2 regions of the Desulfovulcanus sp. genome follow, and region 1 is predicted to be linked to the other one. Evidence: predicted binding sites of a transcription regulator. Region 1 holds the regulator's gene; the other holds the start of a gene.

Region 1 (8,381 bases):
AAAAACAAGCCCTATCACAATAACAGCACCAAAAAACAAAAAACCGGCCGTTAAAATAATCGATATGAGCTGCTCTATTTTTTGGGCTGTAATCACCCCCCCGGAAAGGCCCAGTTTAGGCTTATCTTTAAGCTGATCAAAGTACACGGCCGGACCACCCAGTTCCACCTGCAAAATATGAGCGGCCATGGCCATGGGCCAGCCAGCATTGGGGCTTTCTGTCTTGCGGGCATCTTCAAGCACTTCCTTCCACTTTACCGCCACTGGCAAACGCAATACCTTGGCAGCCAGCCAGAAAAACAGGGCACTGAGCCTGGCCGGAATAAAGGCTAGAATATCATCAGCTTTGGCCCCGGCAAAACCAAGTTGCCGCCACTTACGATTCTTATACCCCCACATAGAATCCATGGTACTGACAAATTTATAAACCCAAACCCCGGCAGGTCCGCCTAAAACCAAATAAAAAAAAGGGGCACAAAAACCATCGTTAAAATTTTCCGATAATGTTTCCACTAAAGCACGGCACACGTCCTGCTCACCCATAACCCTCGTATCCCGGCTGACCAAAAAGGACAGGGCATGCCTGGCCTCCTCCAACTCGCCCGCCGTAAGTAATGACAAAACTTTGCGCCCTTCACTGATCAGACTACCCAGAGCCAGGGCAGCATACCCCAGATAAAGTGCAAAAAATTTTCCGATGACCGGCAAAAATGTCAAAAAGTAAACCAAAGACCATATTCCGACCGTTCCGGTTATCAACGCCAAAAAACCAGCCAGATATAAATTCACATTCAACTTACGAAAAAACTTCTCAAAAAAATTAAGAATACCCCCAACAAAACGTACAGGATGAGGCCAAGTCCCCGGATCGCCTAGGAGAAGGTCCAGGCCAAAACAAAGGCTAAGGAAAATCAAAAGTTCGTTCATGAAAATTTATCGGAACATACTTTTGTAATAATTAATAACAGTTAGCATCAAGTTGGTACCTATCTGGCAAAATAATCGGTCTTTGTTTAAACAAAGACTTTTCTTCTCGCAACATATTGAATTCACAACTTATTTACTTATCATCTAAAAACATTTAAAAGACCTCTGTCAATTATTTGTGATACATGTGACAAATGCCGATTGTCTGCAAATATCAACGCTTCATCGAAAATCTACGGATTTTTCCGCTGAAGATTTGTTTTTTTACAAAAAATCTGATAAAGTTTGGTCCTCATTTCACTCTTCAATGGCGCCTATAAAAATCGCACAGCACAAATCCAGTTTACCCTGAAAACGGTGAACCTGCTATGACGTAACTATTTATTTACAAAGGAATTTCTGTTTCATCTTTCTCCCAAATTTTACGCAGTCATTCATAATTACGAACAACAAACTAAAAAATGAGAGGATGTCCAAATGACTCAGAGAGTTTCATTATCTATTTCTCCATGTAGAAATGCCTGTCCTATCAAAAGACCCATTCAGCGTCACAATGTCCTTCTACATTATTTAGCTCAAGGTATTAAAGGCAACCTGGTTGATGAAAAAATTTTTCTCACTGTTTTTGATGAAATTCTTCATATCAATCCACTTTTTGGTGTATGTGGTTATGTCTGTGGCCTTTGTGAAAAATACTGTAACCGGAAACAAGTAGACACTCATGTTCATGTCAGGTTTATAGAAAGGTTTGTCTTTGACTGGTACAGGGACAAAGTGATCACCGGTGCATTGCCTGCATACAGACCAATCAAGCCTGCTGCGCGTATAGAAAAGAAAATAGCCATTGTAGGAGGAGGACCTGCCGGTATTAGTGCGGCCTTCTTTCTGGCCAAAGAAGGATATAGAGTAAGTTTGTTTGAGGCAAGGTCCAGGTTAGGGGGAGCACTTCGCTTTATTCCATCATTCAGACTGCCCGATGAAATTCTTAATTTCGCCATAGACCAGGTCATCAGTCCTTTGGGGATAGAGATTCATTTAAACTTCAGACCTTCCATTTCCTCATTAAAAAAAGAGGACTATGATGCTATCCTAATTGCCACCGGAACTCATTTACCCCGCCCTGTACCCCCATTTGCCCAAGGTTTTGAAGAAGTAGAAAACGCTATCGATATCCTGGCTGCTATCAGCGAAGGTCGACTGGATGAAAAGAAATATGCGGGTAAACAGGTGGTAGTTATTGGCGGAAGTGGTGTGGCCATAGATGCTGCACGCTCATTACGCCGTTATGGAGCCAATGCGGCCCTGGCCTGTTTGGAATCTAGTGACAGGTCATCCAAAGATGGAATCCTGGCCAATGAAGAGGATGAAAAGGGAGGTCTGGAAGAAGGAGTAGCATTTTATTACTCCCGAGGCCTGCAAAACATAGAAAGGCAAAACGGCAAACTGCTTTTAACCTTTTCTCGTTGTACTTCGGTTTATGATCTCAAAGACGGACAAAAAATATTTAATCCTCAGTTCGATCCCAACGATCTCATCACCCTTGAGGCAGATTATGTAATCTTCGGCATAGGCCAGTTACCTGATAGAGATTATTTACAGGAGTTATATACTGATGACGGACGCCTTGATGTTAATCCCCACACCTTTCAGGTATCGGACCAAAATATTTTTATGGCCGGAGATGTATTTAGAATCGGTTACGCTTCACAAGCCATAAATAGTGGCAAAGAAGCAGCAGAATCCATAAAAAAATATCTACAGGGTAAAAACCTCCAAGAAGAAAATAAACAAAAATATTACATATCACTAAAACCTCTGCCTTATACAAAAGAAAATATTGAGCCAAAGCCTGATCAAAAACCTGAATGTTTGCCAGTGGAAGAACGGCTACACAGTTTTGCTCTGGAACAGGCGGGTTTTACTTTGGATCAGCTGATTGCAGAAACCGGCCGTTGCCTGCATTGTGGTGGATGTGAAAACTGTAAAGGCTGTGTGACACTAGGATTCCGCGACGAATTATGCAAAATGTATATTATTGAGGAAAATTGTGACGGTTGTGGTTTTTGTATTGATGTATGTGCGGTAGGAGCAATTACATTAAAAGAGTATAATTCTGACGGATTGGTCAAAAAAATTGCCGAAGTCGATACTGTCCGTTGTCGCGGGTGTGGCATATGCCAGGCCACGTGTCCTAAAAATGGCTGTGCAGTAACAGGCTATGAACTTGACCGACTAAGAGAACAAGTAAGGCAAGCGCTTATTTAGAAAAGTTAGGAAGTTAGGAAGTTAGGAAGATAGGAAGATAGGAAGATGGGTGGATGGCAAATCCATAAAACAACTTCTTCTTATCTTCTCAACTTCCCAGCTTATCAACTACTTTCTTAAATCTTCCCTGTCTGCCTATAAGCCTCATACAAAATAATAGAGGCAGAATTAGCAAGATTTAGGCTGCGAACCTTGCCCCAAATAGGAATCCGTATCAGGTAGGGGGACTCATCTAAAATATACTCGGGCAAGCCCCTGGTCTCCGGCCCGAATACAAGCATATCCGTTTCTTCAAATTCAAACCGAGTATAATTTTGACCTTTTCGGGCACTGGTCATGACCAGCCTCTGCTCCGGACTCAAACTGCTTTTAAAGCTTGTCCAATCCTTCCATACCCTAAGGCTAACATGAGGCCAATAATCCAAGCCGGCTCTCTTTAAATACTTGTCCTCCAAGCTAAAACCCAATGGTTCAATCAGATTCAAAACAGTATTCGTGGCAGCACACAGCCTGGCAATGGTTCCAGTATTTGGTGGTATTTCCGGTTCAAAAAGGACAATCTGCATGTCTGAAAATAAATGTTTTAAAATTATCAAGGGATTACGCAACAAATGAAAGGGCAGGCCAAAGTTGCCTGCCCTTTCTTCGTGTCTTGTGCTGGTTTGGTGGGCGGTCGGGGATTTGAACCCCGGACTTCCACCGTGTGAAGATGGCACTCTCACCACTGAGTTAACCGCCCAATACTAAAGCTATCTTTATTCAAAATTTGAGATATTGGCAACTACTTTCAATTCAAAAAGCAGGGCAATCGCAACCAAATTTGCTACTTCGCTAGGTGCTTTTTATTTAAGAGCCTGTGACCAAACCCTTACCCCTTTTAATCCTTAACCCTTACCCCTCAATTAAGATTTAGGTGCGAAAGCCCTACTCAGCCAATGCCATCTCCCTTGAAGAATCCAATATTTTTCAATATAGGAGAAAAATCTTACAATATTTGCCCAAAGGTATCCTCTATGAGGTACAAAAATATCTATTCAAAACAACTGTCAAACGTTATCTGCTTCTGGACCGCGACCCCAAAACATTATAAGGAATAACGGAGCAGTCTGAACTAACTTAAGGAGGATACATGAACATTCTGGTTACCGGTGGATGTGGGTTTATTGGCTCTAACTTTATCTACTATTTATTCGAACATTATTCAGACGTTAAAGTCATCAACCTTGACAAACTCACTTATGCCGGCAACCTCAAGAATCTGGTTCCAATAGAAAAGAAATATGGTGATAAACGGTATTTCTTTATCCGCGGATGTATCGCGGACCGGGAACTCGTTCCAGAGATCCTCAAAAAATTCCAAATCGACGCTGTAATCAACTTTGCAGCTGAATCCCATGTGGATCGATCCATAAATGATCCTGCCCCTTTTATCACTACCAATATCAATGGCACCCAAAATTTATTGGAAGCTTCAAGACAAGCCGGTATTAAAAGGTTTATTCAGGTTTCCACGGATGAAGTTTATGGTTCCCTTGGACCAGAAGGACTCTTTTCTGAAGAGACACCTCTCGCCCCTAACAGCCCTTATTCCGCATCCAAGGCTGCAGCGGATCTATTAGCCAGGGCATACTATAAAACCTATGGTTTCCCTGTAATTATCACTCGATGCTCGAACAATTACGGGCCGTTCCAGTTCCCGGAGAAATTAATTCCTCTGGCTTTTTTAAAAGCCAGGCAAGATGAATCTATCCCAATTTATGGAGACGGACAAAATGTCCGAGACTGGATTTATGTCCTGGACCATTGTCAAGGCGTGGATTTGGCTTTGCAAAAAGGCAAAATTGGGCGTGTTTATAATTTTGGAGGAAATGCAGAAAAGCCTAATCTCGAAGTAGTCAAAGCAATCCTGGACTTTTTAGGTAAACCTCATACCTTACTCAAATTCGTACAGGACCGGCCCGGCCACGACCGGCGCTATGCAATGGACTTTTCTCTGGCTACCAGAGAATTAGGCTTTAAGCCCTCGGTTGATTTTAAAAAGGGTTTAGAATTAACTCTTAACTGGTACCTTGAACATCAAGATTGGATTAGCGAGGTCCAATCCGGAGAATATCAAAATTTTATGCGTAATTGGTATAAGGACAGAACATGAACAATCCTGGACGTGCCCTTGTTTTAGGTGGAAAAACCGGCTTGCTCGGTCAAGCCCTGACTACAGTTTTGACGGATGAAAATTGGACTGTATTCACCCCGGGTCGAGAGGACTTGAATCTCTTTGACCCCGAAGAAATAGCTTCATTTGTAGACCAAAATGAGATCAGCCATATCTTTAATACAGTGGCCTATACCAAAGTGGACCAGGCTGAAGACGAAAGAAACCTGGCCTATGAACTAAATAAAAAACTGCCGACCTTGCTGGGCAACATTGCCAGAGAAAGAGATATTTATCTCATTCATTACAGCACTGATTTTGTTTTTGATGGCCAAAAAAATACCCCCTATACCACAAAAGACAAAACTAATCCTCTAAGTGTCTATGGCCAGAGCAAACTGGAGGGCGAGAAATCTCTTTTAGATAATTCTTGGAATAAACTGATCATTATCCGTACGGCCTGGCTTTTCGGACCGGGCAAGTCCAATTTTGTGGCAAAAATTTTAGACTTGGCCCAAAATAGAGAAACTCTGGATGTGGTTCACGATCAGGTGGGGTCACCAACATACACACTGGATCTGGCCAAATACAGCCTTAAACTGATAAAAAATGCCGGTCATGGCCTTTACCATCTGACCAACAGCGGCCAGGCTTCCTGGTGTGAGCTGGCTTCAGAAGCAATCAAGTGTGCCGGTCTTCACTGCCGGGTCAATCCAATTACTTCCTCTGAATATCCACAAAAAGCGGTCCGTCCTCCTTACTCCGTCCTGGACTGCTCTAAATTTACCGAGATTACCGGGATTAAACCACGCTCCTGGATACAAGCTTTACGCGACTATATTTTTCGTGACTCGTAAAAATCGATCCGATACGGTTCGGCAAAATGACCGGAAAAACTCTCGATAAAAGGTTATTGATTTCTGATTATACTTAAGAGCCTGTGGCCGAACCTTACTTAAGAGGACAATTTTTCATAATTTTTTCAATCCTGATTTCTAATCTGGTAGTCAAAATGGTGTGTGGGCACAGGCTCTTAAGACTCCAGAACGGACTGCCGCCTGCCACTACCTGTTCTCCCTTGCCCAGAAAACAACTCAAAATTTTATATTACGGTTGACAGGTGTATTTTGCGTTATTAACTCTTTAGCACTTTATACGCTAGAGTGCTAAAGAGGTGTCATCATATGAGGTTAACACAAAGGGAAATAGACGTCTTATCCACTTTAATCCAGGACTATATTCTTACAGGCCAGCCAGTGGGTTCCAGGACTGTGGCCAAAAAATCTCAGCTTAATCTAAGCCCGGCCACAATCCGAAATATTATGGCCGATTTAAGTGAAAGAGGTCTCCTTTCCCAGCCACATACTTCTGCGGGCCGTGTGCCAACGACCAAGGCCTTGCGTTACTATCTAGACTCTATTTTAACTATCAACCCTCTTCCTCTGGAAGAACAGCAAAGAATCAGCAAAACATTGGAAGAGGTCGGCCCAGATCTACCCCAGACCTTAAGCCAAGCCTCAAAAATTTTATCCTCTTTGTCAAACCAGATAAGTATGGTTCTGACTCCCAGAAAAAGCCTGGTTCGATGGCAACAAATTGATTTTATTCTCCTTAGACCCGGCTTGGTTATGTCTGTTTTGATTCTGGATGGTGGGCTAATTCAAAACAAAGTTATTCAAGTTGATAAAGATATCACTGCTGATGAATTGATCAAGTATAGCAATTTCTTAAATGATTCCTTTCAGGGTAGAACCCTGTACCAGGTACGCGAAGAAATATTAGAACAAATGAAAAAAGCACACCTGGAATTTGAACACCTCTATAAAAAGGCACTCAAGCTGGCTCAGGACACCTTTGAAGCGAACAACCGCCAGGTTTTTGTAGAAGGAACAATCAATCTCTTAGAGGGAGAGGAACTTTCCGACATCAATGCTATGCGTGATCTATTCAAAATCTTAGAGGAAAAATCTAAGCTTTTGCAATTATTAGATAAGACCATCGAATCCAGAGGATTAAATATCATCTTGGGTGAAGAGCAAAACTTAGAAGAGTTGCAAGAATATAGTGTTATATCATCACCTTACAGCATAAAAGATGATACTTTAGGTGTGGTCAGCGTTATTGGTCCCATGCGCATGGATTACTCAAAAGTCATTCCAACGGTTGACTTGATGGCTAAAATACTTAGTCAAATATTCCGCAAGCATTTTTAGTCGTGAATCGTTTGCAGAGCCTGTGGGCAACCCCTATTTTAATCGTTGATTGAAAGTCTTGGTTTCTGAAATGCATTACAAACGGCTTGGGTAACCCAATCTTAGTGATGCTTGCGGAAAACAGAGCATCGGGATGAATGGGCTGAATACTTTGCGATATTGACCATAACTATCGATAATAAAAGAATATTTGTTTACCTAAAATATCCCATTATGCTCTGTCCGCAAGCAAGTTTTAGATGAGTCCAAGTCTTTGTACCAGCATGAAAGAAATCAAGACTGAAATAAACCTTGGAAATTAAGTTAATAAAAAGGTTCGGCCACAGGCTCTGTAGAAACGCGCGGCTTTGCCTCTCTACATAAAATATAACATCGGAGGAAAGGGTATGGATAATATGGATAAGGAAAAACAACAAGAAACCAAAAATACACAGCCCGTTGATAAAAAAGAACGGCCACAGACTCAGGAAACTAAAGATATAAGTTTAAATGACGAAGAGTTGAAAAAAATTTGCGAGGAAAAATTTTGTTCGGAATGTGAGCAATTAAAGGACAAGCAGCAGGAAGTATTACGTATTTTGGCAGACTCAGAAAATTTAAAAAAAAGACTTATTAGAGAGAAAGAAGAATTTTGTAAATTTGCCACTTCTACCATTATTGAAGATATTTTACCAATCATGGACAATCTGGAGCTGGCAATCACACATGGCCAAAAGACAGAGGCATGCAAGGATCTGTTGCAAGGGGTGGAAATGACCCTGAAGATGTTTAAAGAAACCTTAAAAAAACATGGCCTTGAACCAGTGGGTGAGGAAGGTGAAAGG
Region 2 (8,381 bases), on a different contig from region 1:
ATAAATTATGTGCAGTTAATACATTATCAATTATTTCAATATAAACACGTATATTTTACAAAATTAAGACTACACTACTAGTGCATTAATAACAATGCCTAATTCAATAATATTTTTTTTAAAAAATTAAATAAAATTATTTTTTTGGATCCAGTTAAGCTTTTTCATCACGTTTTAACAATTGATATCAACTACATAATCGCAAATTGATAAAATTAAACTCAAAAAAATATGCCTTGCAATTTAAGATAAATTTGTGATTGAAGCTTTAAAAAAATTGATAAAATATTAGGCGATCAACATGACAAAAATTTGAGCAAGCACTACTTTCATTGTCCTACCTGTAAAATTATTAAATTTTGAATTTAGCTTGCTTCATTTGAAAATTAACTCGATTTTGCTTCTTTTTTTGTAAAATTCAGCGATTGTCAGGCCAAAGCTAATTTGCTCTCTTCATACTGGCAAAAAGTGAAATGAAATACTCAAACCCAAATGGAAGGAAGAGAGGGAGTCGACTCTAAAGACTCAGGGCTTGAGAGAGGCATTCGTGGGCGCAGCCGATAGGTTCCACTTTGCTTGAGTAAGGGGAGTAGGTGAGTGGTTGAGTAGGTGAATAGAAATTTAGTCGGGCGTATCCGACCAGGTGCACTGACGCTTTCCCGGCTAATTTTTGAATCTCTCGCCCGCTCCCGTTGGTCACTAGAGAGGCGGAGACACAGAAGGGCTATCTCATCTAATTGTGCTATACTTTCAATATGTTAAAAAACATTACCTCGCGCCAAGCCGCAAAGGCGCTAACTTTTTTGATCTGGCTTTAGATTAAACCCAGATCAAAGCCTTTCGGCCCTTCGGGCCGAGGGGTTTTTGTTCGGCTTGGAACTCAAGCTGAACCAAAACTGTCTTTTCCTCGGCGTCTTTGCGGCTTGGCGCGAGATTATTCTTTAAAATTAAATGAGATGGCCCTGAGACACAGAGGTTCTTGCTGGCCGCCCGAGCTGGGCATAACAGCCAAGAAAGCTCGCTGAGTTATTCTCAGGGAAAGGGGTTTAATGGCTAGATTTACTAAGCAGATGTAAGCTCTTATTTGAAAAAAACAAAAAGCCTCTAACCCGCTGGTTAGAGGCTTAGAATTATTTTCCAACCAAAAGTGCCAACCTTTACTTTGGCCTTTTTGGTTTGTCTTCTATCTATTTGATTTTATTTGGCGTCCCCAGGGGGATTTGAACCCCCGTTACCGGCGTGAGAGGCCGGCGTCCTAGGCCACTAGACGATGGGGACATCAAAGGGGACATAAAAAATGGTGGGCCGTGCAGGGATCGAACCTGCGACTCTCTGCTTAAAAGGCAGATACTCTACCGACTGAGTTAACGGCCCAACCAAAGAAGAAACCTCTTTATTGCTCTCCAATGAAAATGTCAAGATTATTTTTCTTTTTTGGGCTCAATTTTTTCCAATCCACCCAAATATGGCTGAAGCACTTCCGGAACAAGCACGCTACCATCTGCTTGCTGATAATTTTCCAGGATGGCCACCAAGGTCCTGCCTACAGCCAAGCCAGAGCCATTTAATGTATGGACAAGACGGGCCTTTTTACTGTCCTTGGGTTTAAATTTGATATTGGCCCGCCTGGCCTGAAAATCCTCAAAATTAGAACATGAAGATATCTCTCTATACTTGCCCTGGCCGGGCAGCCAGACTTCAATGTCATAGGTCTTGGCAGCGGAAAAGCCCAAGTCTCCGGTGCACAACGTGACCACCCGATAATGTAGTTTCAGTTTTTGCAAAATACTTTCAGCATGTCCGAGCAAAGTTTCTAATTCCTGATAGGAACTATCAGGATGGGCAAAACGGACCAACTCTATCTTGTTAAATTGATGCTGCCTGATAATGCCTTTGGTGTCCTTGCCATATGAACCGGCCTCGGAACGAAAACAGGGGGTATAGGCGACGTAGGTCAAGGGTAGATCCTTTTCCTCCAAAACTTCATTTCGATGGATATTGGTCACAGGCACTTCAGCCGTAGGAATTAAATAATAATCCCAGTTTTCAAGTTTAAACAAGTCCTGCTCAAATTTAGGCAACTGCCCGGTTGCTGTCATGCTTGCCCGGTTAACTATGACAGGAGGCAAAACTTCTGTGTAGCCGTTTTCAGTAGTCTGCACATCAAGCATAAAATTAATCAATGCCCGCTCTAAGCGAGCTGCCCAGCCCCAATAAAGGGCAAATCTTGAGCCGGTTATCTTGGCTGCGCGATCAAAATCCAGCCCGCCCAAACTGACCCCAATTTCCCAGTGCTCTTTGGGCTCAAAATCAAACGTGGGCTTGTCTCCCCATTTTTTCTCCTCTTTATTGTCCTGCTCATCTTTGCCCACGGGCACACTTTCGTGGGGAATATTTGGAATGGACAAAATCCACTCTTGAACTTCCTCTTCAACTTGCTTTAGTTCCTTGTCCAACTCTTTGATTTTCTGGGACAAGCGGCCAAGTTCGGCAAAAAGATCACCGGGGTCCTGGCCTTGCTTTTTCATCCTGGCCACCTGCTCCGAAGCCCTGTTTCGCTCCATTTTTAGGGCTTCAACCTCTTGGAGCAGAGCCCTGCGCTTATTATCCAGATCTTGATACTCTGTAAGGTCCAGATTGGAATTTCTCTGTTGTAGTGCTTTCACAACCAAGTCAAAATTTTTCCGAATAAACCTAATATCCAACATAATTATATCTCCTGCCTTAATTTCTTAGTGCCGAGGTCTAAAGGTCAGCTCTCGCGACTTGAAACATAGGTCAAAACTTTTGCTTGTGCATCATCTCTTTATTATTTAGTACCCAACCAAACTAGCTGCCCAAAACTTTAGGTTTTGTCAAAATTTTGCGAAAAATCGTCATTCCTCGGAGCTTGAAAACTATTCTTATTAACGCCATTCCCCCACGATCCTTGCTTGCCTACTCAAACCCCCAACTAGATAACCACCTAATAATTTTGGCAATTTTTCTCATCAAGAAAAAATTTTAAAATTTTATTAGCACTCACTCTTGACGAGTGCTAATACGATGTTTATATGGCGGAACGACTTTGAGGATCAGAAAATTTTAAAACTCAAATGGAGGTGAATAGCATGAACTTAAAACCTTTACACGATCGTGTTCTGGTTAAACGTTTGGAAGAAGAGGAAGTAACCAAAGGTGGAATCATCATTCCTGATACTGCAAAAGAAAAGCCCATCAAGGGTGAAGTTGTTGCTGTAGGCCCTGGCAAAATAGCCGATGATGGCAAAACCATCCCTATGAGCGTCAAGGCAGGGGATAAAATCTTATTCAACAAATATGCCGGCACTGAAGTCAAAATTGATGGTGTTGAACATCTGGTAATGCGCGAAGACGATATTTTGGCTATCATCGAAAGCTAAAGCAACAACAAAATATTAAGGAGGAGAAAATATGTCTGCAAAAATTATAAAGTTTGATGCTAAGGCACGGGAAAAACTTAAAAAAGGTGTAGACGCCCTAGCTGAAGCTGTAAAAGTAACACTGGGCCCCAAAGGCCGCAACGTAGTAATTGAAAAGTCTTTTGGCTCTCCATTAATTACTAAGGATGGTGTTACCGTAGCCAAAGAAATCGAGCTCGAAGACAAGTTCGAGAACATGGGAGCCCAGATGGTTAAAGAAGTAGCCAGCAAGACAAGTGATGTTGCTGGTGACGGTACCACCACAGCAACTGTTCTCGCCCAAGCTATCTTCACCGAAGGCCTGAAGCTCGTAGCTGCTGGCCGCAATCCCATGGCTATTAAGCGCGGTATTGACAAGGCCGTTGATGCAGTTGTTGCTGAGCTGGAAAAGATTGCCAAACCTACCCGCGATCAAAAAGAAATCGCCCAGGTTGGAACCATTTCAGCCAACAATGACGCCACCATCGGTAACATTATTGCCGAGGCCATGAACAAGGTTGGTAAAGAAGGCGTTATTACTGTTGAAGAGGCCAAAGGCCTGGAGACCACCCTGGATGTGGTTGAGGGTATGCAGTTTGATCGCGGATATCTTTCCCCATACTTTGTTACCGACCCAGAAAAGATGGTCTGTGAGCTGGATGAGCCTCTGATTCTCATCAATGAGAAGAAGATCTCCAACATGAAAGATCTCTTGCCTGTCCTCGAGCAGGTAGCCAAGATGGGCAAGCCACTGCTCATTATTGCTGAGGACGTAGAAGGCGAAGCATTGGCCACACTGGTAGTAAACAAACTTCGCGGCACCTTGCAGGTAGCTGCTGTTAAAGCTCCTGGCTTTGGTGAACGCCGCAAAGCCATGCTGCAAGATATTGCCATCTTAACCGGTGGCCAGGTTGTTTCTGAAGATCTTGGCATCAAGCTGGAAAACATCACCATCAATGATCTGGGTCAGGCCAAACGCGTTGTCATCGACAAAGAGAACACCACCATTGTTGACGGCGCTGGTAAGCCTGAAGATATCAAGGCCAGGGTTAAACAGATCCGGGCTGAAATTGAAGAGACCACCTCTGACTACGATCGTGAAAAATTGCAGGAGCGCTTGGCCAAAATCGTTGGCGGCGTAGCTGTAATCAATGTCGGTGCAGCCACCGAGACCGAGATGAAAGAGAAGAAGGCTCGCGTCGAGGATGCCTTGAATGCAACTCGGGCTGCGGTTGAAGAAGGTATTGTACCTGGCGGTGGCGTTGCCCTGATCAGGGCTATGAACTGCCTGGACGACGTAAAGCCTGCAGATGATGACGAAGCCGCAGGTGTTGAAGTAGTCCGCAAGGCTATCCAGGCTCCTCTGCGTCAAATCTGCCGCAATGCTGGCTTTGAAGGCGCAGTAATCATCGAAAAGGTTAAAGAAGGCAAGGATGGCGAAGGCTTTAATGCTGCCACTGGAGAGTTTGAGGATCTCATCAAAGCCGGTGTAATTGATCCTAAGAAAGTAACTCGTATCGCTCTCCAGAATGCTGCTTCTGTAGCTTCCTTGCTCCTGACTACTGAGGCAGCCATTGCTGAAAAACCCGAAGAAAAGAAAGATATGCCTCCAATGCCTGGCGGCGGAATGGGCGGCATGTACTAATATAAAATACATAAACAAAATAAACAAAGATACCGAAAAAGGCCGGACAAGTTCCGGCCTTTTTATTTATAAAAGCTCATATTTTAACCGCAGACCCACGCAGATGGACGCAGACAAGCGCGCCCTGCGACTTGCCGGTCGCGCTGCTGTCACGGCCTGAAAGGCCGGGAAGGATATTTGAGTTTCGACTCTTGTCGTATCGGATACGGCTATCAGCACACCTGGAAACTAATAGTTACTAACCTTAACCACGGCCTGAAAGGCCGTCAGGTTTTTGTTCGGCAACGTCTGCCGAACAAGAATGTCTGCGTTAGTCTGCGTGGGTCTGCGGTTAAAAAGTGCATTAGATGGTTTACCCAAGCCTTTTGTAATGCATTTCAGAAACCAACACTTTCAACCAGCGGATAAGCATAGGGTTCAGCCACTGGCTCTAAAGTTGCGTCAAACGGATTGTTGTGTTTAAATCGAAATGAGTTTGACTTGATACCCTAACCTTTAAGCCCTACACTGTATTTCTATGCACGGAGGAAATATCTGGGCGGCAGCCAAGCGGATTGGTTGTTCGCCTCGAGAAATTTTAGACTTTTCCGCCAGTATCAATCCTCTTGGCCCGCCAGAATGGGTTGGCCGGATGATGGGGGAGAATTTATGGCAAATCGCCCATTATCCAGACCCCCACAACCAGGAACTCAAACAAAACGCATCTGTTTTTTACGGTGTTGCCCCTGAAGAAATTGTTGTCGGTAATGGGGCATCAGAGATACTCTCTGTGATTCCCAGAGTATTCCCTGCACGCCAGGCCGTTATCCCGGTACCTTCTTATGTAGAATACGAACGTATAGCTAATACATATGGACTAGGGATAAAATATATCTTTCTTAAAGAGGAAAACAATTTTCAACTGGATTTGCAGGAGTTAGAGCAATCTCTAAAAGAGCCGGCCCTGGTCTTCCTTGGGCAACCAAACAATCCTACAGGGCAGACAATCCCTGCCCAAAAACTAGCCAGCCTGGCCCAAAATCATCCCCAAAGTTTTTTTATTATCGACGAGGCCTTTGCTGATTTTACGCCGTCCATTTCGCGCATGTTTTTATTTGCCCTGCCCAATGTAATCACGATTATCTCTTTGACCAAATTTTTTGCGCTACCTGGTCTAAGGATTGGACTAGCCATCGCCCGCAAACCACTTGCCCGCAAAATAGAAAATTTTCTTCCACCCTGGTCGGTTAACTTCCTGGCCCAAAAAATTGCTGCCGCTGCCTTGAATGACCAAAACTATGTTTGCCAGACCCATAAAACCCTGCCCCAGTTCAAGGAAAAATTTATCTCGGCTCTAAAAGAGCTCCCGGAACTGACGATTTTCCCAGGCCAAGCCAATTTTATCCTGGTCAAACTCAACAAAAAGAACCTTACCTCTACCTACCTGGCCGAGAAATTACTACCTCAAAAAATTCTTATCCGCACATGTACCAACTTTAAGGGGTTGGGCTCTAAGTTTTTTCGCCTGGCAATAAAAACGCCTGAACAAAACCAAACCCTGGTCAAAAGCTTAAGAACTATCTTATCTGGTTTCTCATCTTCTCAAGCTCTCATCTTCCCAACCTCCAATCTTCCTAACTTCCCGACTTCACAACGGATCCGTCACCAAAAAAGAAAAGCAAAAGCGATCATGGTCCAGGGGACCAGTTCCAATGCCGGCAAAAGTATCCTTGCTGCTGCCCTGGGGCGAATTTTTCTTCAGGATGGTTTTAAAGTTGCCCCGTTTAAAGCCCAAAACATGTCTCTGAACTCGTTTGTCACCCGGGAAGGATTGGAGATGGGCCGGGCCCAGGTAGTCCAGGCCCAGGCCTGTCGCCTGGACCCGGATGTACGCATGAATCCTGTTTTGCTCAAACCCAATTCTGAAACAGGATCCCAAATTATTGTCTTGGGCAAGCCTGTAGGCAATATGAATGTCAACGAATATATCCGGTTTAAGCCAAAAGCCTTCCGGGCAGCGCAAAACGCATTTGACCAACTGGCCAGCGAATTTGAAATTATAATTTTAGAAGGAGCGGGAAGCCCGGCTGAAATTAACTTAAAAAGCCACGACATAGTCAACATGAGTATGGCCAGATATGCTGAGGCCAAGGTCTTGCTTGTCGGAGATATAGACAGAGGAGGTATATTTGCCTCTTTTGTGGGCACTCTGGCCCTTCTTGAAAAATGGGAGCAGGATTTAATCTGTGGCCTGGTCATCAATAAGTTTCGCGGGCAAAAAGACTTGCTGAAGCACGCATTGGACTTTTGCTCATTATCAACAGGCAAGCCTTTCCTGGGCATTGTCCCTTATATTGACAGGCTGGGTCTGCCAGAGGAAGATTCCGTAAGCTTTAAAGATAACTTCAGCCTGTCCCGACAAGGCGGGACAAAATCTGCAGACAAAGTAGTCATAGGAGTCATGGACCTTCCACACATTTCCAATTTCAATGATATTGATCCCCTCTACCTTGAACCTGACGCAGAGGTAGTCATTTTAAAATCTGCAACAGATATTAAGCAGATGGACGCCCTTATCTTGCCCGGCAGCAAAAATGTCTTTGCCGACCTTAAATTCTTACAGGACAAGGGGTTTGTGCAGGCCATTTTAGATTTCAGTCTTGATGAGAAAAAAGAGCTGGTCGGTATTTGCGGTGGTTTTCAAATGCTGGGGACAAAGATTAAAGATCCGCACAAGATTGAATCTGACAAACCTGAAATACCCGGACTAAACTTACTTCCAATTATAACTGTCCTGTCCCCGGAAAAAACCCTCTCTCAGGTCCAAGGCGTATGGCAAGAAAATAAAATCCCCATCAAAGGCTATGAAATCCATCACGGAAAAAGCCACCCTCTGGCCAACCTGAATCCTGTCATAATTAGTAACGAGCAGAAACCATTAGGTTATGGTTTAAAAAACAGAAATATCTGGGGCACTTATGTCCATGGCATCTTTGACAGTGATGCATTTCGGCGGTTTTGGCTGGATACATTACGGGAACATAAAGGTCTCGCCCCTCTAAAACACATCCAGAGCCATTATGACCTGGAGCCTGCTTTAGATCGCCTGGCAGATATCGTCCGCCAGAATTTAGACCTGGATAAAATTTATGCTTTGGTGGGAGCTTAGGCAGTTATCTTCGTAACTTCCCAACTTCCTAACCTCCTAACTTCTTCTTCCTAAGCCTTGCTCCAAAAAAGAACTCATTTAGCCCCTTTTTTTCATCAGTTTGAAAGGTGCGTATAAGTTGCAAGGATTTGTTTTCTTTAACCAGCCTTTTGATTTGTCCCTCGTTTTC

The links. Region 1 encodes HrcA, which represses chaperone genes, less so after heat shock. Its sites were predicted from a motif close to TGTTAGCACTCNNNNNNNNNGAGTGCTAACA; they were not measured.
Region 2: the regulator HrcA is predicted to act here: its motif matches at 3,013-3,043, upstream of groES (co-chaperone GroES).

The regions. Positions count from the first base shown of each region.
Region 1 is NZ_CEYAEZ010000078.1:2,427-10,807, reverse strand. It holds gene cbiB (adenosylcobinamide-phosphate synthase CbiB) at 1-927, opposite strand, end outside; gene AC3WVG_RS10505 (FAD-dependent oxidoreductase) at 1,405-3,192, shown strand; gene AC3WVG_RS10500 (tRNA (cytidine(34)-2'-O)-methyltransferase) at 3,309-3,758, opposite strand; tRNA gene AC3WVG_RS10495 (tRNA-Val) at 3,856-3,931, opposite strand; gene AC3WVG_RS10490 (hypothetical protein) at 4,106-4,282, shown strand; gene rfbB (dTDP-glucose 4,6-dehydratase) at 4,322-5,344, shown strand; gene rfbD (dTDP-4-dehydrorhamnose reductase) at 5,341-6,201, shown strand; gene hrcA (heat-inducible transcriptional repressor HrcA) at 6,529-7,557, shown strand; gene grpE (nucleotide exchange factor GrpE) at 7,944-8,381, shown strand, end outside.
Region 2 is NZ_CEYAEZ010000033.1:8,345-16,725, reverse strand. It holds tRNA gene AC3WVG_RS06795 (tRNA-Glu) at 1,203-1,278, opposite strand; tRNA gene AC3WVG_RS06790 (tRNA-Lys) at 1,299-1,374, opposite strand; gene serS (serine--tRNA ligase) at 1,422-2,708, opposite strand; gene groES (co-chaperone GroES) at 3,111-3,401, shown strand; gene groL (chaperonin GroEL) at 3,433-5,064, shown strand; gene AC3WVG_RS06770 (cobyric acid synthase) at 5,582-8,212, shown strand; gene AC3WVG_RS06765 (transcription antitermination factor NusB) at 8,241-8,381, opposite strand, start outside.